4 regions of the Fundicoccus sp. Sow4_H7 genome follow, and region 3 is predicted to be linked to each of the others. Evidence: predicted binding sites of a transcription regulator. Region 3 holds the regulator's gene; each other region holds the start of a gene.
What was found. Region 3 encodes Rex, which represses fermentation and respiration genes when NADH is low (regulators of the CRP and FNR family bind a similar motif). Its sites were predicted from a motif close to TTGTGAANTANTTCACAA; they were not measured.
Positions count from the first base shown of each region.

Region 1: adhE (bifunctional acetaldehyde-CoA/alcohol dehydrogenase) is a predicted target of Rex. The motif match lies at 3,996-4,013, and genes of this name have one in related genera.
Region 2: pdhA (pyruvate dehydrogenase (acetyl-transferring) E1 component subunit alpha) is a predicted target of Rex. The motif match lies at 2,221-2,238, and genes of this name have one in related genera.
Region 4: pflB (formate C-acetyltransferase) is a predicted target of Rex. The motif match lies at 2,118-2,135, and genes of this name have one in related genera.

Region 1 is NZ_JBQKME010000004.1:150,149-155,543, forward strand. Features, by position in the region: gene ACTQ54_RS05860 (alpha-L-fucosidase) at 1-829, shown strand, start outside; gene ACTQ54_RS05865 (sugar-binding domain-containing protein) at 848-1,603, shown strand; gene ACTQ54_RS05870 (glycoside hydrolase family 2 TIM barrel-domain containing protein) at 1,555-3,117, shown strand; gene ACTQ54_RS05875 (SDR family oxidoreductase) at 3,173-3,787, opposite strand; gene adhE (bifunctional acetaldehyde-CoA/alcohol dehydrogenase) at 4,134-5,395, shown strand, end outside.
Region 2 is NZ_JBQKME010000005.1:124,548-129,942, reverse strand. Features, by position in the region: gene ACTQ54_RS06795 (alpha-ketoacid dehydrogenase subunit beta) at 1-948, opposite strand, end outside; gene pdhA (pyruvate dehydrogenase (acetyl-transferring) E1 component subunit alpha) at 951-2,060, opposite strand; gene ACTQ54_RS06785 (ABC transporter ATP-binding protein) at 2,429-3,340, opposite strand; gene ACTQ54_RS06780 (ABC transporter ATP-binding protein) at 3,341-4,384, opposite strand; gene opp3C (oligopeptide ABC transporter permease) at 4,395-5,395, opposite strand, start outside.
Region 3 is NZ_JBQKME010000009.1:72,729-78,123, reverse strand. Features, by position in the region: gene ACTQ54_RS09400 (polysaccharide biosynthesis protein) at 1-434, opposite strand, end outside; gene groL (chaperonin GroEL) at 677-2,302, opposite strand; gene ACTQ54_RS09390 (co-chaperone GroES) at 2,352-2,618, opposite strand; gene ACTQ54_RS09385 (redox-sensing transcriptional repressor Rex) at 2,812-3,471, opposite strand; gene ACTQ54_RS09380 (ABC-F family ATP-binding cassette domain-containing protein) at 3,671-5,395, shown strand, end outside.
Region 4 is NZ_JBQKME010000004.1:123,099-128,493, reverse strand. Features, by position in the region: gene pflB (formate C-acetyltransferase) at 1-1,964, opposite strand, end outside; gene parC (DNA topoisomerase IV subunit A) at 2,211-4,694, opposite strand; gene parE (DNA topoisomerase IV subunit B) at 4,687-5,395, opposite strand, start outside.

The DNA of each region.
Region 1 (5,395 bases), on a different contig from region 3:
TAGTGGACCTGACGTACGTTGGGTAGGGAATGAAGCTGGTAAAACACGTGAAAATGAATGGAGCATTGTGCCTGTTCAGTATAGTGATCAAAAGTTTATTGCTGAACAATCCCAGCAAGTTGATGATGGTAAGTTTATTGAAAAATATGATGCTACTGATGAAGATTTGGGTAGCCGTGAACGTCTTGCAAATTACCAGGGTGAATTAATTTGGTTTCCAGCTGAAGTCGATACTTCTATCAGACCGGGTTGGTTTTACCATGAAGACCAAGATGATAAGGTACGTTCTGTAGAAGAGTTATTTACCATTTATAAAAAAGCCGTAGGTGGTAATTGTGCCTTCATCTTAAATGTCCCCCCAAACAAAGAGGGGCAATTTGCACAAGTTGATATCGAACGATTACAAGCTTTAGGCCAACAAATCAAAAAGCTGAAACAAGTCACAGCAAAAGGCAGTGTCACTTACCACGCTTCATCCAATCAATTATTATTAGATACAGCTGAATTAAATAAACAGGGACTGTCAGATACATTTTGGTCTAATGAACCAACGGATACACATCCATCTCTCAAGATAACATTAAGTGAAAAACAGGCAATCAACACTATCATACTTCAAGAACATATTTTAAAGAGTCAAAGAATTGAAAACTTTAGCATTTATTATATGAACAATGGACAAAAACAACATTTATTAGATAGTGGTACAATTGGTTATCAAAGAATACTTGAGTTTGATACGATAAAAACAGATGAGCTGATAATCGAATTCAAGTTATTCCGAGGCGAAGAGATTTATATCAATACCTTTGTTGTTGGTTTTCTATAATTAATTAAGGATCTAATTATGTTAATTGATAATTATTTTGAAGATTATACTACATTTCAAGTGAATGCTTTACCAAGGCGGAATTATTTTATCCCCTATGCTTCAAGAGAAGAAGCTGATCTATTAAATCGTCGTAAATCTAGTTATTATCATGATTTAAATGGGCAATGGCAATTTAAATATTTTGATAATGTGCGCTTGATTCCAGAAAAATACTGGTTATCTGAATTCAAGGATAGTATTGAATATGACCAAATAGAAGTGCCAAGTACTTGGCAAATGAATGGTTATGATCAAATTCAATATACAAATGTGGAATATCCATTTCCATTTAATCCACCTTATGTTCCTTATGATAATCCTGCAGGACTATATCATCGTAGCTTTACAATTGATAACTTTAATCCAAATAAAGATTACCATCTTAACTTTGAAGGGGTCGATTCTGCCTTTTATATTTGGGTGAATGATAAATTTATTGGTTATGGTTCAATATCTCATAGCAACAATGAATTTGACATTAGTTCAGCTATAAAAGAAGGTGAAAACAATATTTCCATTCTAGTTTTAAATTGGTCATACGGTTCTTACTTTGAAGATCAAGATAAATTTAGATTTAGTGGTATTTACCGTGATATTTATTTACTTGAAAGAGCGGCTGAGCGTTTCAATCACTTCAATATCCATCAGAATTTAAATGATGATTTTCACAAGCAGAAATCCGTTTGGAACTACGTGATAGCCAAATCAAGGATAACTATCGTTATGTATTAGTAAGCCCGAATGGGAATACCCTAGAAGAAGGGGATTCAGCTGGCGAATTAATCTTAAATGTGTCTAATCCTAGCTTATGGAATGCTGAACAACCAAACTTATATCGCTTGTATATCCATGTAGGTGATGAGTGGTATCTACAAGAAATTGGCCTTAGACGACACGAAATTATTGGGACACAATACTATGTCAACGGTCAATCCATTAAATTCTCAGGTGTTAATCACCACGATACCCATCCTGAAAAAGCGTCTGCTGTTAATATTGAAGATCATCTTATTGATTTAAAATTAATGAAAGAGTATAACTTTAACGCTGTTCGAACCGCTCACTATCCTAAAACCGCAGAGTTTTATGAATTAACGGATCGTCTAGGTTTTTATGTGATGAGTGAAGCCGATATAGAGTGTCATGGAGTCGTTGACTTAATCGGTTTAGGTGGTTATGGCAACTATAATATGATGATGAATGATCCAGTTTATGAAGAAGCATTTGTTGAACGCATGATTGCTAGCATGGTGCCATTTATGAATTATAGCTCCATTGTTATGTGGTCGGGTGGGAATGAGTGTGGTTATGGTTATAATTTTGAAAAAACAGGTGAAGTTGCTCGTCAAATAGATCCTATTCGTCCACTACACTATGAGGGTTGGTGGCATCGTGATCGTGAACGTGATAATGATTCCCAATATGTGGATGTTATTAGTCGTATGTATGCTTCAATTGAAGAAATGGATGAACTTTACTTTAATCCTGAAAATCCGATTGATCGTCCGTTTATGTTGTGTGAATATATTCACGCAATGGGTAATGGACCTGGTGATATTTTAGCGTATTATGAATCGATGCTAGCTCTCGATGAATTTATCGGTGGTTTTGTTTGGGAATGGGCAGATTATGCAGCAAATATTGCTGAATCTGAAAACGATGAACCATTATATTGTTATGGTGGCGATTTTAATGACTTCCCGCATTTTGACAATTTCTGTATGGATGGCCTTGTTTATCCAGACAGAACGCTACATACTGGCTTGCTTGACTATCAACAAATATTTAGACCAGTAAGAATAACAAACGTCAACAAAGATGTAGGTTTAATTACTTTACGTAATCAATATGATTTTACAAGTTTAAATGACAATATTACACTTGAACTTGAAGTTTATAATAAGCGTCTTGAAACAAACATTGACGATTTATACGAACCATATGTTAAACCACAGGAAAATGGTAGCCATAATGAAAGTAAAGAATTACAATTAACAAATGAATTGAATCTTAAGTTGAATTTCCAAAGCAATGATTCGTTTAGCTTCAATCTATCGCATTTTTCAACGCAGCAATTGACTGATACGCGCCTCCGTGATGAATTGATTAAAGAAGATTCAGTTTACCTACATATAGATACTCAACAGAGTGGAGTAGGTAGTGCAGCGTGTGGTCCTGAGTTAGCAGAAATTTATCGCCTAAATGACAATCATTTTGCTTTAAACTTCTCATTAAATATTAAATAAATAATTGTATTAAAAAACAAGGCAAGAAGTTAAATCTTCTGCCTTGTTTTTTTTATTATTTAAGTTGCTTAAGTGCTTCTTTAATTTCTGTATTTCCTTGTGTCACATTAAACGATTGACCAATTGTTTCTGGTGTATCAAGAGCCGTGACAATAATTTTTGCAACATCTGCACGAGTAATACGGTCAATATTAATGTCTTCAAATGATTCAATGGCAATTTTTCCTATGCCATTGTCATCTGTCAATATATTAGGTTTCACAATTGTATAATCCAAGTTACTGTTAATTAAGGCTCGATCTGCATAATGCTTTGCCACATAATAGGGAACAATAGACTCCCAACTTTCACGATTTTCAGCGCCAAAAGCACTTAAGAGAATAAAACGTTTGATACCATTTTGTGCAGCTGCTTCCATAGCTTTAACAGCTCCATCTAAATCAATTAATAGAGTCTTATCAGCACCAGTACTTCCTCCAGATCCAGCAGTAAAAATTACTGCATCAATATAAGTCATTAATTTTGCTAGAGTAGAGACCGAATCTTCTAAATTACCAAGACGCGTTTCAAATCCTTGCCCATTATATTTCTCTATTTGCTCTTCTTTACGTAAAAAGAGGACTGGATCATATGCTTTATTATTCTGAAGTTCTTGGCTGACTAGCTGCAAACTTTGCCATTTGCTCCAATAACTAAAACTTTCATCTCATCAATTCCTTTCTATACTTAAAATACCATAAGAATTAACACAGACAAAACTATCATCTTCACCATTGTTCGATGATTCACATGATAAAGATATTTGTGAATTGGTATTTTAACAAAAGTAAGTGCTTTCATTATGAAAACTGATGCTTTAAGCGTTTACTTGAAAATTAATGTGATTTTTATCACAAAAAAGCTTTACAAATCCTTGTGAATGTTTTAACATATACTTGTAAAACAAATAGAGGAGAGATCACATGACTTTACAAGAAAAAATAAATTTAACTATTGAAGTTCCTTCCACGGAAGAAATGATTGATTCACTTGTCACTAAAGCTCTAGAGGCATTAGATGATTATCAGAATTATGACCAAAAGCAAATTGATCATATTGTAGCAAAAGCTTCCATTGCTGCGCTCGACCAACATGGTAGTTTAGCTAAACATGCAATAGAAGAGACTGGTAGAGGAGTTTTTGAAGATAAAGCGACCAAAAACATCTTCGCTTGTGAACATGTGACCAACTATATGAAGAAACAAAAGACTGTGGGTATTATTTCTGAAGATGATGTGAGTGGCTTAATTGAAATTGCAGAACCTGTGGGTGTTGTTTGTGCAATTACACCAACGACTAACCCAACTTCTACTACCATTTTTAAATCTTTAGTTGCTCTAAAAACAAGAAATCCAATTGTTTTTGCTTTCCATCCATCTGCACAGCAATCCTCTGCTCATGCAGCTCAAGTTGTAAAAAATGCAGCAATCGCTGCAGGTGCACCAGAAAATTGTATCCAATGGATTGAGTATCCATCTATGGATGCTACTAGTCATTTAATGAATCATCCAGGTGTAGCAACTATTTTAGCTACAGGTGGTAATGCAATGGTTAAAGCGGCATATTCTTGTGGTAAACCAGCATTAGGAGTTGGAGCAGGGAATGTTCCAGCTTATATTGAAAAAACAGCAAATATTAAGCAAGCTGCAAGCGACCTTACATTAAGTAAATCTTTTGATAATGGTATGGTCTGTGCTTCAGAACAAGGAGTCATTGTTGACAAGGAAGTGTATGAAGCATTTAAAAATGAAATGCTTTCCTATCATGCTTTTGTAGTCAATGCAAAAGAAAAAGAAAAATTAGAAAAATTCTGTTTTGGTGTCACTGCATATAGTGAGAATGTTGCTGAAGCAAAACTAAATTCAAATATAGTTGGAAAATCTGCTGTATGGATTGCAGATCAAGCAGGGTTTAAAGTACCAGAAGGAACTAATATCTTAATTGTTGAAGTAGAAGAAGTTGGTGAAGTCGAACCAATGACTCGTGAAAAATTGTCTCCTATTTTAGCAATGGTAGAATCCTCATCAACTGCAGATGGAATCTCAAAAGCAGTACAAATGGTTAATTTCAATGGCTTAGGACACTCAGCTGCTATTCATACTGCAGACAATGAAATAGTTAAAGAATTTGCTAAACAAGTTAAAGCGATTCGGGTAATCTGGAATTCACCATCAACCTTCGGAGGGATAGGTGATGTGTATAATGCCTTTATTCCTTCATTAACACTAGGATGTGGTTC
Region 2 (5,395 bases), on a different contig from region 3:
AGCGATATCATCTGCATTTGGTAGCCAATCTCTTTCAGCTTGTCCAAATGGAAAAATGGTATCTGGTGCCGCAACAAAGCCAATTGGTGCGTCTAGTGATAAAATAGCACGTTCAGATATTTCAGCAATCACTCGATTACCAACACCTGCTTGACGTTGTGCTTCTTGAACTACTACTACACGACCTGTTTTTTCAGTTGTTGCGATAATTGTTTCAATATCTAATGGTTGAATTGTACGTAAGTCAATAACTTCTACTGAGATTCCTTGAGCTTCTAAATCTTCAGCAGCTTTTGCAGCTTCACGTACCATAGCTCCATAAGTAATAACAGATACGTCAGTACCTTCTTTAACAACATTAGCTTTACCTAAAGGAATTGTATATTCTTCTTCAGGAACTTCCTCACGGAATGAACGGTATAATTTCATATGTTCTAAGAAGAATACTGGGTCATTATCGCGAATAGAAGCGATTAGTAGACCTTTTGCATCATATGGGTTCGATGGAATAACTACTTTAATCCCTGGAGATTGTGCAATTAATCCTTCTAAGTTATCCGCGTGCAATTCTGGAGTATGCACTCCACCACCAAATGGTGCACGGAAAGTGATTGGTAAATTACGTGTGCCACCCATACGGTAACGTGTACGTGCGGCTTGTCCAACAACAGAGTCCATAACTTCAAATACGAATCCGAAGAATTGAATTTCTGGGATTGGTCTGAATCCTTCTAATGCTAAACCAACAGCTAAACCACCAATACCACTTTCAGCTAAAGGAGTATTAAATACGCGGTCATCGCCAAATTCATCACTTAAGCCTTCTGTCGCACGGAAAACACCACCGTTTTTACCCACATCTTCACCGAAGATCAAAGTACGATCATCGTTACGTAATTCAGTGGCTAATGCTTCAGTAATAGCTTGAATCATTGTTTTTTGTGCCATGATTAGTTATTCTCCTTTGCTTCAAAAATTTCAATTTGTTCTTGTGTTACATAGTCTGGAGTTTCATACATAGATTTCAAGAAATCTGAAACTTTTTGTTTTGGTGTCGTATCAGCTTTCATGATTTCATTCTTGATGTCTTCTTTAACTTCTTCCAAGTATGCTTCTTCTTGTTCTACAGACCATAAGCCTTTTTCAACTAAATACTTACCATAACGGATTAATGGGTCTTTTGCACGCCATTCTTCTTGTACTCCTTCTGGTTGGTAACGTTTAGGATCATCACCAGATAATGAGTGAGCACCATAACGGTAGCAAAGTGTTTCAATTAAAACTGGTCCATTTCCAGCAACTGCATACTCACGAGCAGCTTTAGATACAGCATAAACAGCTAAAATATCCATACCATCTACTTGAATACCAGGAATTCCTGCCGCAACAGCTTTTTGTGCTAATGTTGGTGCAGCTGATTGAAGTTCACGAGGTGTAGAAATAGCCCAACCATTGTTTTGAATGTAGAAAACAGCTGGTAATTTAAAGGCACCTGCAAAGTTAATACCTTCGTAGAAGTCACCTTGTGAAGAACCACCATCACCTGTCCAAGTTACAGCAACTGCATTACGTTTATTTTTCTTAATACCCATTGCAACCCCAGCAGCTTGAACATACTGAGCACCGATAATAATTTGTGGTGGGTAAGCATGGAGATCTTCTGGATAGTTATTACCTTCAACATGCCCTTTAGACCATAAGAAAGCTTTATGTAAAGGTAAACCATGTTTTACTAATTGAGGGATATCACGGTATCCTGGTAAAATAAAGTCGTCTTTTGTCATTGCAGCAATTGAACCCATTTGAGAAGCTTCTTGCCCAGAAGTTGGTGCATAGAATCCAAGTCTACCCTGACGATTTAATGCGGTTGATCGTTCGAACAACTCTCTTGACCAAACCATATCTTTCATCAATTGAACTAATTCTTCATCTGACAAATCAGGAAGTAAGTCTTCATTAACTACTTTTCCTTCTTCATTCAACACTTGTACTGTACTAAAATCAAAGTTATCTGGTCTTAATAAATCTTCGATTTTTGTAGGAGCATCATTTTTAGCCATGCTTGTACACATTCCTCTCTGCATTGTTTTGTCTGAATCATTAAACAGTTAAATAAACTGTACTAATATCCATTTGTACATCACTAATTTAGCATTATCTAAGGTTAAATGCAAGCTTTTGGATTAAAAAAAATTGATAACATCAGTCTTTTGACAAGGTTTGTGAAATAGTTGTCAAACAAAAAGAAAAACAGCTATTTCTTTAAAACACTTTCAATTGCAAAAGAAAGTGCTTATTTAAAGAAATATCTGTTATGATACATAGTTCAAACTGTTATATTATTTTCATAAACATCGACAAAACAACTTATTTTTAAAGCTGATTCCAATCTAAATATATACATTGTGAATATTTGTTTAAAGCCTAATTATTGATTAAAAGACTGTACCCAATGATTAATTGCCACTTCTTTTAATTCATATTTACTATTTGAATGCTTTTCTTCATTGTAAATTATTCTTTTCTTTTGGCGTTCAATATCTGGCTCAGGCTCCGGAACAGCAGATAAAAGACTTTTCGTATAAGGATGAATTGGATTGGCATATAATTCTTCAGCTTCAGCCATTTCCACAATCCGACCACGGTGTAGCATCGCAATCCGATCACTAAAATACTTTACCATGGATAAATCATGCGCAATAAATAAATAAGTTAATTTTCTTTCCACTTGTAGTTTTTCAAGTAGATTAATGACTTGAGCTTGAATTGAAACATCCAAAGCAGAGATTGGCTCATCTGCTACGATAAATCTTGGTTCCACTGCAAGCGCACGAGCAATTCCAATTCTTTGGCGTTGTCCACCTGAAAATTCATGAGGATATCGGCTAGCATGATCTTGATTAAGCCCAACTGTATCTAAAAGTTCTTTAACACGTTCATTACGCATCCGAGGGTTACCGGCTAAACCATGAATATCAATACCTTCTCCAATAATATCTTGTACTTTCATACGCGGATTCAAAGATGAATAAGGATCTTGAAAGATCATTTGCACATTTTTATTGAATGAAAGCCGTTCTTTTGAAGACAAATTTGTGTGATATGGCTTATTATTAAAAATGATTTCCCCACTTGAGGGTTGTAGTAAGCGCACAATCGCGCGACCAATCGTTGATTTTCCACTTCCAGACTCACCTACAAGCCCAAATGTCTCACCTTCATAAATATCAAAAGTCACGCTTTCAACAGCCTTCACCTCTGAACGACTGCCTCGATTATATGTCACATCCAAATTTTTTACTTGCAATAGAGGATGTTGATGTGAATTATTTTCTGACATTTACATTCCTCCTTGTTTACTTTGATAGTAACGATGACGTTCAAGAATATTTTCTGGGGGTATCACCGTTGGTGCTTGTGGATGCAAGAGCCAGCTAGCAGCGTAATGTTCCGGGCTTACTTCAAACATCGGAGGTTGTTTAATAAAATCAATTTCGAGAGCAAACTCACTCCGAACCGCGAAGGCATCTCCTTTTGGAGGATTAATTAAATCAGGCGGCGTCCCAGGTATTGCATACAATGCTCCTGTCGTCTTCGTTGTTGGCATAGAACTTAATAACCCCCATGTATACGGATGTTGAGGATTATAATAAATATCATCAACGGGTCCTATTTCAACAAATCGCCCAGCATACATAACCGCAACTCGGTCTGCAACCTTTGCGACCACGCCTAAATCATGGGTAATAAAAATAATGGCCATTCCTTTTTCGGCTTGTATTTTTTGTAACAATTCAATGATTTGCGCTTGAATGGTTACATCTAAAGCTGTCGTTGGCTCATCCGCAATAAGGACATTCGGATCTCCTGCTAAAGCGATCGCAATGACAATCCGCTGACGCTGACCACCTGAAAATTGATGAGGATACTGCTTTAGCCGCTCGGCAGGATTAGGAATCCCACATAAAGTGAGTAAATTAATCGCTTCTGCATGCGCATCCAGTCTTGAAAAATTCCTTTTAATGCGTAGGACTTCTTCGATTTGACGTCCTATAGTTAAAGTAGGATTCAAAGATGTCATCGGATCTTGGAATATCATGGCTATTTTTGTTCCACGGTAAGATCGCATCTCTCTTTCACTTAACTTTAATAAGTCAGTTTCACCATTATAATAAATATTTCCATTTTCAACTTTTGCATTTTTACTTAATAAGCCCATAATAGCTTTTGAAGAAACTGTCTTTCCAGAACCAGATTCACCTACGATTGCCAAAGTTTCACCGCGATGCAAATCATAACTCACGCCTCTAATCGCTTGTACGACTCCAGCAAAGGTGTCAAAACTAATTTCGAGATTACGGACTGAAATAATTGGTTTTTCCATAATTCACCGCCTACTCTTTCATTTTCGGGTCAAACGCATCACGTAATCCGTCAGCCAACAAGTTAAATGACAACATGATTAATGAAATCATTATTGCAGGATACCACATTAAATGCGGTAAAAAGCGGAAAGTTTGATAACCATCATTTAACAAGGTTCCCAATGAAGCATTCGGAGCTGGAATTCCAATCCCAATAAAGCTTAAAAAAGCTTCAAAAAAGATCGCTGAAGGAATCGCAAACATTACTTGAACAATGATAATTCCCAGCATATTTGGCAATAGATGCGTAAACATAATTTTAAAAGTCGATTGACCTAATACACGAGCAGCTAACACATATTCTTGTTGCTTTAGACGAATCGTTTGTGCTCGAACAACACGTGACATATTTATCCAAGATGTCAGTGCAATGGTAATGATAATAGAAGTAATCCCAGGTTTTAAGACTAATAACATTAATACAACAATCACTAAGTTCGGAATTCCTGACAAAATTTCTAAAATCCGTTGCATAAAGGTATCAAGCTTACCTCCAACCCAACCGGAAATCAGTCCATAAATAATCCCAAATACTAAATTAATAAATACCGCAACAAATGCTACTAATAATGAAATTCTTGTTCCGTAAAGAATTCTTGATAACAAGTCTCTTCCTAAACTATCTGTCCCTAAATAAAAATAGACATCTTCAGGAACCCCCGCCATCTCATAGCTATCTACCAAAGTACCTCCACGATTAACACTCTTACCATCAAACCAAGAAAAACTCTCTAATCCTGGAATTTTAGGAGGAAGGTTCGAAAAACTAGGGTTTTGTTTAAAAGGTGAATGTGGCGTTAAAAGAGGAGCCGCTATAGCAACTACGATAATAATGATTGCCACCAACAATGAAATCATAGCCGCTTTATTTTTTTTCAACCGCCGCCAAGCATCTTGAAAAAAGTTTAGCGATGGTGTCGAAATCTTTTCATTTTCATCAGAATCGATGATTATTTTTGGTTGAAATAAAG
Region 3 (5,395 bases):
CGGTACAAATAAATAATATACCATAAAACCCGCAAGCTAACCGCAAGCAATGCACTAATCATAGCGGATAGAAATATAAACCGCAGTGATATTTGTTTAAAAAACAGGGCATTAATTAAGCCAGTTGCTGTAAAGGAAAAAATGATAGTTGCAAAAAGATACACATAATCAAGCACGCCGTGGTAGCGTGTGATACTTGAACTCATCGGAACAAATCGTTTTACCAGTAAATAAATAAAATAAGCTAGAAGAATGTAAACGATTATAAATCGAAAAGATAATTCAATTATACTTAAGTAGAGTAATTTGGCTAATAAAGTACCTATTGCAAATATTGTTAAATCGGCAAAAAGCCAGATGGATTTTTTCTGAAATGGCGTTAGCATTTCCACATATTTAACAATTAACTTTGATAAATTTAATTTTTCATTCATTTCATAACCTCGCAACTTAAAATTTTTAAAACTAATTGACAAAACGTTAAATCAAACGGTTATAGCAAATATTTATTTCATTATACATGATTTTAGTGATATTTAGTTAAAAAAAATTAATTATTTTCATCAAACAGAAATTTTTGCAATAAATTGTAGATGAATTCATAATAAAACAAAAAACCACCGTATTGAATTGAATCAATACAGTGGTTTTGAATAGTAGTATTTATTTGGGGGAATTACATCATTCCGCCCATGCCTCCACCCATAGCTGCGGCAGCGGCAGCATCATTTTCAGATGGAATGTCAGCTACAACCGCTTCAGTCGTTAATAATAGAGCAGCAACAGAAGCAGCATTTTGTAAAGCTGAACGCGTTACTTTAGTTGGGTCAACAATACCCGCATCAATTAGATTTTCAAAGGTATCTGTTGCAGCATTGTATCCAATGCCAGCTTCTGAACGGTGAAGTGTATCCACGACAACTGATCCTTCTTTACCAGCATTGTAAGCAATTTGACGAATTGGCTCTTCTAAAGCACGAACAACGATTTTCACACCCGTTGCTTCATCGTCTTCTGCTTGAATGGCAGCAACCTTATCAATCACATTAATATAAGCCACACCACCACCAGGGACAATACCTTCTTCAACGGCAGCACGTGTTGCATTTAGCGCGTCTTCAATGCGTAATTTACGTTCTTTTTGTTCCGTTTCAGTTGCAGCACCAACATTGATCACAGCTACGCCGCCCGCTAATTTAGCGATACGTTCTTGTAATTTTTCACGGTCATAACTTGAAGTGGTTTCTTCAGCTTGTGCACGTAATAATATCACACGATTTTCAATAGCAGCTTTTTCTCCAGCACCTTCGATGATCGTTGTTGAGTCTTTCGTTACATTTACTTTACCTGCATGCCCTAAGTGCTCTGGCTTCGCATCTTTTAATTCGTAACCTAATTCTTCAGAAATAACAGTTGCACCAGTTAAAATCGCAATATCTTCTAGCATTTCTTTACGACGGTCACCAAATCCTGGCGCTTTAACTGCTACAACATTTAATGTACCACGTAATTTGTTTAATACTAGCGTTGGTAATGCTTCACCATCGATATCTTCAGCAATAATTAATAATGGGCGACCAGATTGCATCACTTCTTCTAATAATGGCAAGATATCTTGAATGTTACTAATTTTACGGTCTGTAATAAATATCACTGGGCTTTCTAAGTCTGCGATCATTTTTTCATTATCGGTTACCATGTATTGTGATAAATAACCACGGTCAAATTGCATACCTTCAACAACCGATAACTCTGTTTCAATCGATTTAGATTCTTCGATGGTAATCACACCGTCTTTACCTACACGTTCCATGGCGTCAGCAATTAAACGACCAATTTCTGCGTCCCCAGATGAAACCGAAGCAACTTGTGCAATCGATTCAGTTGAATCAACTGGTTGAGATAATTCTTGTAAAGCTTCAACCGCAACTTTAGTTGCCTTTTCAATTCCACGACGAACGCCAACTGGGTTCGCACCTGCTGTAACGTTTTTCAAACCTTCACGTACAATTGCTTGTGTTAAAACAGTTGCAGTAGTTGTTCCGTCACCCGCTACATCATTCGTTTTTGAAGCAACTTCTAATACTAATTGTGCTCCCATATTTTCAAAACGGTCTTCTAATTCGATTTCACGAGCAATGGTTACACCATCATTTGTAATTAATGGTGAGCCGTAAGTTTTATCTAAAACAACATTACGACCTTTTGGTCCTAGAGTTGTTTTAACCGTGTTTGCTAAAACATCTACACCACGTAAGAGCGACGCACGTGCGTCTTCTGAAAATTTCAATTCTTTAGCCATTAAATAAACTCTCCTTTATATAAATAAATACTAGATTTTACTGTTCAAATTATGATAAAACTGCTAAAACATGCTTAATATCGATAACTAAATACTCTGTTCCTTCATAGGTAACTTCTGTTCCAGCATGTTGTTCAAAAATAATTTGGTCGCCAACTTTAACGCCATCTTTTTCTTCAATATCAGCACCAACAGCTTCAACTATACCTGTGTGCTTCATTTCTTTAGCAGAGCTTGGTAATAAAATACCACTTGCTGTTGTTTCTTCCACTTCAGGATATTTAACAACGATTCTTTTTTGTAAAGGTTTTAACATCTTTGAATCCCTCCGAATATTTTTAATTTAGCACTTGATACACTAGAGTGCCAATACATTTATTATAATAAGCTATCTACCTATAAAAAGCAAGCATTTAAGGCAAAAAAAATATAGTTTAAACATTCCTTAAAGGCAAAATAAAAAAGAGCCAAGTGCAAGGCTCTTTATCTTTATCTCTATCCTAATTTGGTTAATCAAAGTATTCAGAATCGTCATCCGCTTCATCCATATTACTGTCAATAAAATAAATAAGGGTTAATAATTCATTGGTTAAATCGACATTTTGAACGCGAACCGATTTAGGGACATCAAATCTTAGCGGGGTAAAATTCAAGATGCCACGGATACCTGAATCAATTAAACGATCAACGACCTCACTCGCTGTTTCTTGAGGGACAGATAAAATAACAACTTCAATTTGCTGCTCTTCAATCATCTCTTCCAAGTCATCCATCGAATAGATTGGCACACCTGAGCGAATTGTTCCTATTACTTCAGGATTTATATCAAAAGCAGCACTGATACGAACATTATTATTTTTTCTAAAATTATAATTAATAAGCGCATTTCCTAAACTACCTACACCCACAAGAGCAACAGATGTTAATCGATCTTGGTTTAGCGTCTTACCGAAAAACTCTAATAAATAATCAACATCATAGCCATATCCGCGCTTACCTAAGGCACCAAAATAAGAGAAATCACGACGAATCGTGGCGCTATCGACTTTAACAGCTTCAGCTAACTCGGTTGAGGAAACACGCTTTTTCCCTGAATTTTGTAGAAAACGTAAATATCGGTGGTAAATCGGTAAACGTCGGGCTGTGGCTTTTGGTATTGCTTTACTCATTCTTCAACCCACTTTCACAATCCAGTATTGGTTATAGTATACTGAATCAAATATATTTGTTAATAGTATACCACCCTCAAACATTTATTGGAACAAAAGTTATCTAAAAAGTTAACAATCTTTTTTAATCAGCTTTCATCTATTAATTGTCAATTGATTTGGTATAATCAACTTAGCTGTAAAGTGAAGGAGAATTATAATGATTGTATTACAAGCCAATCAACTTGCTAGACGTTTTGCAGATACGGTTCTTTTTGAAGACGTATCCTTTAGTATCCAAACAAATGACCGCATTGCCCTTGTTGGGCGTAATGGGGTTGGTAAATCAACTTTAATTAAACAAATAATGGGATTAGAACCTTTATCTAGCGGGACAATTTCCAAAGCCCGTGATGTTCGTATCGGTTATTTAGAACAACATGTCGTTATTGACTCTACACGGACTATTTGGGAAGAAATGCTTTATGTCTTTCGCGAAACCTTATTATTACGTGAGCAAGCAGCGACAGCTGCTGAACAATTAGCAACATTAGCTGAAGATCCAACTTCTATAGCTTACGAAGAAGCTCTAGCGACCTATGACCGCTTACTCATCAAGTTAGAAGAAGAAAATGCTTATGCAATCGAGTCAGAAATCCGGACCGTTTTACATGGCTTTCGCTTTTATGAAGAAGATTACGATACAGCTGTGCAATCCTTATCCGGCGGACAAAAGACCCGACTAGCATTGGCACAACTTCTCCTAATGAAATACGATTTGCTTATTTTAGACGAGCCTACCAACCATTTAGATATGGATATGCTAGCGTGGTTGGAACAGTATTTAAATAGTTACCGCGGTGCTTTACTCATTGTTTCACATGACCGCTATTTTTTAGATAAGGTTGCTAACCAAGTCATTGAACTTAGACTCAATACTTTGCATACCTATAAAGGTAATTATTCCTACTACATTGAAGAAAAAGCAAACCGACTGGAACAAGAAATCAAGCTGTATAACCAACAACAAGCAAAAATCAGTCAGCTTGAAGATTTTATCGCACGAAATATTGTCCGTGCTTCAACCACCAAGCGCGCACAAAGTAGACGAAAACAATTAGAAAAAATGGAGCGAATCGAAAAGCCTAAGCAAGATCCACGTGCCCCAAGAATTCAATTTTCTGCCAACCATAATAGTGGTGAACGTGTGCTAGCAGCAAACGACCTATCGATTGGCTATTCAGACAATCAGCCTATCGCATCAGATATCGAATTGGATCTTCGCCGCCATGACGCCATCGCCATTGTTGGCCCCAACGGAATAGGTAAAACAACCTTGTTAAAAACGATAATTGGCCAACTTGAGCCTTTGGCAGGTAGTGTCCAATATGGGACCGGCGTTTCAATTGGCTACTACGCCCAAAATGTTAATACCCTAAACCCAGACTTAACGGTTTTAGAAACCCTTTGGCGCGCCCATGATACAACCGACGAATGGCAAATCCGTAGCATTTTAGGCAGTTTTCTGTTTTCAGGTGAAGCCGTTGAAAAGAAAGTGTCCATGTTAAGTGGTGGTGAAAAAGCCCGCCTTTCTTTAGCCTTGTTAGCTACCAAACATGATAATACCCTTTTACTCGACGAGCCAACTAACCACTTGGATATCGATAGCAAAGAAATTCTTGAAGAAGCCATGATAGAATACAACGGTACCCTACTGTTTGTTTCTCATGACCGTTACTTTATTAATCGAATCGCGACAAAGGTTTTAGAAATATCGAGTGAAGGTTCCACACTTTACTTAGGTGATTATGACTATTATGTCGCGAAAAAAGAAGAACTTAACGCCATTGAAGCCTTAGAAAAAAGTGAACAAGCTAGCATAAATGACACTAATTCGAACACAACGCAAACGACCAATAAGGTCAATAAATACGAACAAGGGAAA
Region 4 (5,395 bases), on a different contig from region 3:
AAAGTATTGGAAATACCGTCTAATGAATATTCATAAGGCATTTTTGCAACAGATGACAAGCTAGCTAAAGCTCCGTGTGTATCACGGCCATGCATTGGGTTAGCACCTGGTGCAAATGGTTCACCTGCACGACGGCCATCTGGCGTATTACCAGTCTTCTTACCATAAACAACGTTAGACGTAATGGTTAAGATGGATGTGGTATGAACGGCATCACGGTAAGTTGGATGTTTTTTAACTTTAGACATAAATGATTTTAGTAAATCTACCCCAATTTGGTCAGCACGATCATCGTTATTACCATATTTAGGGAAGTCGCCTTCAACTTCATAGTCTACAACAATACCGTCTTCATCACGGATAGCTTTAACTTTCGCATATTTAATAGCAGATAATGAGTCGATAGCTACTGAGAAACCAGCGATACCAGTTGCCATTGTACGCTTCATATCTGTATCTTGAACAGCCATTTGTAAACGTTCGTAGCTATATTTATCATGCATATAGTGGATGATATTTAATGAATTAATATATAAACCAGCTAACCATTCTAGCATAGTATCATATTTTTCCATTACTTCATCGTAATCTAAGTATTCTGACGTAATTTTTTCATAAGCAGGTGCCACTTGAGCTTTAGATTTTTCATCTACCCCACCATTAATCGCATATAATAAGGCTTTAGCAAGGTTGGCACGAGCACCGAAGAATTGCATTTGTTTACCAACTTCCATTGCCGATACACAACAAGCAATAGCATAGTCATCACCATAAATTGGACGCATAGCTTCGTCATTTTCATATTGAATCGCAGAAGATTCAATCGACATTTTTGCTGCAAAATTTTTAAAGGCTTCAGGTAATTTTGGTGACCATAAAACAGTTAAGTTTGGTTCTGGTGCGGGACCTAAATTACTTAATGTATGTAAGAAACGGAATGAACTCTTTGTTACTAGTGGACGACCGTCTACTCCCATACCAGCAATCGATTCAGTTACCCAAGTTGGGTCTCCTGAGAATAATTCGTTATAGTCAGGTGTTCTGGCAAATTTTACCAAACGTAATTTCATAACAAAGTGGTCTACTAATTCTTGAGCTGTTTCTTCTGTTAAGCGGCCTTCAGCTAAGTCACGTTCAATATAAATATCTAAGAAGGTTGATGTACGTCCTAATGACATCGCAGCCCCATTTTGTTCTTTAATAGCAGCTAAATATCCCAAGTATAACCATTGGAATGCTTCTTGCGCTGTTGTAGCAGGTTTTGAAATATCAAAGCCATAAATATTTCCTAATTCTTTCAATTCACTTAAAGCACGGTATTGCTCATTAACTTCTTCACGTAATTGAATAACATCATTTGACATAGTTCCGTAACCAATATTGGCAAAGTCTTTCGCTTTTTCTTCCATTAAGCGATCAACACCGTATAATGCAACACGGCGGTAGTCACCGATAATACGCCCTCTACCATAAGCATCTGGTAAACCAGTAATAACACCAGATTTACGGGCTGCACGCATGTCTGGCGTATAAGCATCGAATACACCTTGGTTATGCGTTTTACGATAGTGAGTGAATATATCTTTAACTTCTGGATCAATTTCATAGCCATATGAACTTAAAGCAGCTTCAGACATACGAATACCACCAAATGGTTGTAAACTACGTTTGAAAGGTACGTCTGTTTGAACACCCACAATTTTCTCAGTTTCTTTGTTTAAGTAACCGGCTCCATGTGAAGTAATCGTTGAAACGATTTTTGTATCCATATCTAAAACGCCACCGGCTTCACGTTCTTGGCGTGATAAATCCATAATTTGATCCCATAAATCAGTTGTCGCTTGCGTTGGGCCAGCTAAAAATGAGTCATCGCCTTCATAAACAGTATAATTCTCTTGAATAAAGTCACGAACATTAATTTCATTTTGCCATGTTGTTCCCTTAAAACCTTGCCACTGTTCCATAAAATTCCTCCTAATAAATATTACTGCATTAAACCTACGCCTTTAGTATAGCATATCTATAAATAATATCAATACTTATTGTGAAATTTGTCATTTGAAACAGTTGTCCTATTCTGTACTATTAAAATGTTCTTAACTGTTTAAATCTGTATCATGTGAAATGGAACACTACTTTAAACCTACTTCTATTAAAAATTATTTATTAAATAAAAAATCGACCTCTTTAACTCATGAGGTCGTATTTTTCTAATTTTCTTCAGCTAATAGTTTTAAATGTGCGGGGTGCATCGTAATAATTTGACCTAATTTATCCAGATCTTTAATCGTTGATCCATTAGCCAAACGGTCAGAAAGCGGAATATCTTTGGCAAATAACTCAATTTTATCACCTGTATCCCCTTGAATAACAAAAGGTAAATCATTCTGTTCAATTAAGAAAGCGGCAATAAAGCGATGTGGGTTTTGCTTAAGTTCTTTCAACATCAAAAGACCTCTACTATTTCGATTGTTAACCAATGGAATAATATCCGTCTTAAAGTGTTTCAGATTCCCCCGTTGCGTCAAGGCTAAAATTTCAGAGTCAGAATCGACATGTGGATCAATTATTACCGCAATGATTTCATCATCTGATTTTAGGTTAATAGAAACAACACCTTGGGTTTTCAATCCACTAATTGCTACTTCATTTAAATCATAACGAATAGCATAACTTCGCTGTGTTAAAATAACTACCTCGTAAGCTTGATCCGCTTTTACACGATTGGCACTGACTAATTCGTCATCATCGGCCAATTTCATGGCCATGGCTGTTTTAGTCTTATAGCTTCGATAAGTAGTAAATTGATTCATGAAGGTTTGTTTAATCTTACCTAGTTTGCTTGCTAAAACAATTAAATCATTTGCTCCATCTTTTTCGTTCCCCTCAATATCTTCAGCAGCTTCGAAAACATTCAGTACTTGTTCGTTCGGCTCTAATTGATAATACTGAGATAGATGACGACCTAATTCCTTCCAGCGAATATCGGGAAGTTCATGAACCGGTAAGTGGATATAATTCCCCTTATTTGTCACAATCACAAGTTGATCATGCGTTGACATTTCTTTAACAAAGACCGGGTAATCAAAATCACGGCTTCCTAAGTCCATCGTATCAGAAGAGGCAAATGAACGTACGCTGGTGCGTTTTATATACCCTTCTTTTGTAATTGAAACATTGACGGTTTCTTTTGGAATAATTAAAGCCGTTGAAACGGTAATTTCTTCTACTTCGTCTTCAATTTTAGTCCGTCTTTGGCTGGGATATTTATTTTTAAGTTCTTTCAACTCTTGGCTAAGAACTTTATTCAAAGTTTCTTCATTATTTAAAATGTTTTGATACATTAAAATTTGTTCGTTTAATTCTAGTTTCTCGTTTTGTAAGGCTACAACGTCGGTATTAGTTAAACGGTATAATTGTAAAGAAACAATTGCTTCTGCTTGATCTAAAGAAAAATCGAATTGTTCTACTAAATTATTTTTAGCATCGGCCTTGTTTTCAGATGCGCGAATAGTCGCAATCACTTCATCCAAGATGGAAACAACTCGAATTAATCCATCTACGATATGTAGACGCTCTTGATCACGATTCAGATTAAATTCTGTTCGTCGACGAATAATATCACGTTGGTGGGTTAAATAAGCTTCTAGAATTTGTAATAAGCTTACCACTTCAGGACGGCGATTATTAATGGCCACCATATTTAAGTGGTAGTTGATTTGTAAATCAGAATTTTTTAATAAATAATTCAATACATCGTTAGCGTTAATATCACGGCGTAATTCAACAACTACCCGAACACCTGTCCGGTCTGATTCATCGCGAACTTCTGCTATACCATCAATTTTCTTCTGGATTCGGATATCATCCAAGCGTTGAATTAATTTTGATTTATTGACGTCATAAGGTAATTCAGTGATCACGATTTGTGATTTACTTCCTTTTAAATTCTCAATTTCAGTCAAAGCACGAACAACAATTTTACCTTGTCCTTTTTTAAATGCTTTTCGGATATCGTCTTTTCCTTGAATAATACCACCGGTTGGAAAATCAGGACCTTGAATAAATGTCATAATTTTATCTAGGTCATAACGTTTATGGCCTAACATGTAAATTAAGGCATCTAGAACTTCTTTTAAGTTATGTGGTGGTATTTCGGTCGCATAACCGGCAGAAATCCCTGTCGCACCATTAATTAACAAATTCGGAATGCGGGCTGGCAGGACAGTCGGCTCTTCAAGCGTATCATCAAAGTTGAGTAAATAATCAACCGTTTGACTTCTTAAGTCTCTCAATAATTCACCGGCAATAGGAGATAAACGGGCCTCCGTATACCGCATCGCTGCAGCTGGGTCTCCATCCATACTACCGTTATTACCATGCATATCCACTAACGGATAGCGTAATTTCCAATCTTGACTCATCCTAACCATGGCTTCGTAAACAGAAGAATCCCCATGCGGATGGTAATTACCAATCACATTTCCTACTGTTTTCGCTGATTTACGATAGGGATTTTCGGCAGTATTTCTTTCTTGGAACATGGCAAACAAAATGCGTCGCTGAACAGGTTTTAAGCCATCACGAATATCTGGTAAAGCGCGATCTTGGATAATATATTTTGAATAGCGTCCAAAACGATCGCCAATGACATTTGCGAAACCTAGTTCTTGAATTCCAATTTCATTACTCATTTAAATCGCCTCCTACAAATAGACTTCCTTGACCATCATCATCAAATTCTGGTAAATCGTCCTCACTTAAGGCATCTATATCGTTGGCTTCAGCAATCAATTTTTCAACCTTTTGATGCTGCTGGTTTTGATGGGGGTTATCTTGTTCATTTAATAAGGTATCTTCAGAATCTAAATTGAATTGGACATTTTGCTCAATCCATTTTCTTCTTGGTTCGACTTTCGTCCCCATTAAAGTGGTCACTCGTCTTTCAACTTGGGCTTGATCGTCAATGGTCACCCGAATTAATAAACGGCTATCAGGATTCATGGTTGTATCCCATAATTGATCAGCATTCATTTCCCCTAAACCTTTATAGCGTTGTAAAATATATCCTTTACCAACTTTTTTGATTTGTTGTTCTAATTCGTCTTCCGTCCAAGCGTATTCGATAACTTCTTTTTTACCAACCTTTTTAGATACTTTAAATAAAGGAGGCATCGCGAGATAGACTTTTCCATGTTCTAATAAAGGTTTCATATAGCGGTAGAAGAAAGTTAATAGCAAGACTTGAATATGGGCACCATCGGTATCCGCATCCGTCATAATAACAACTTTATCATAGTTAATGGTTGAAATATCAAAATCAGCTCCAACGCCTCCACCAATGGTGTAGATCATGGTATTGATTTCTTCGTTTTTCATAATATCTTGCATGCTA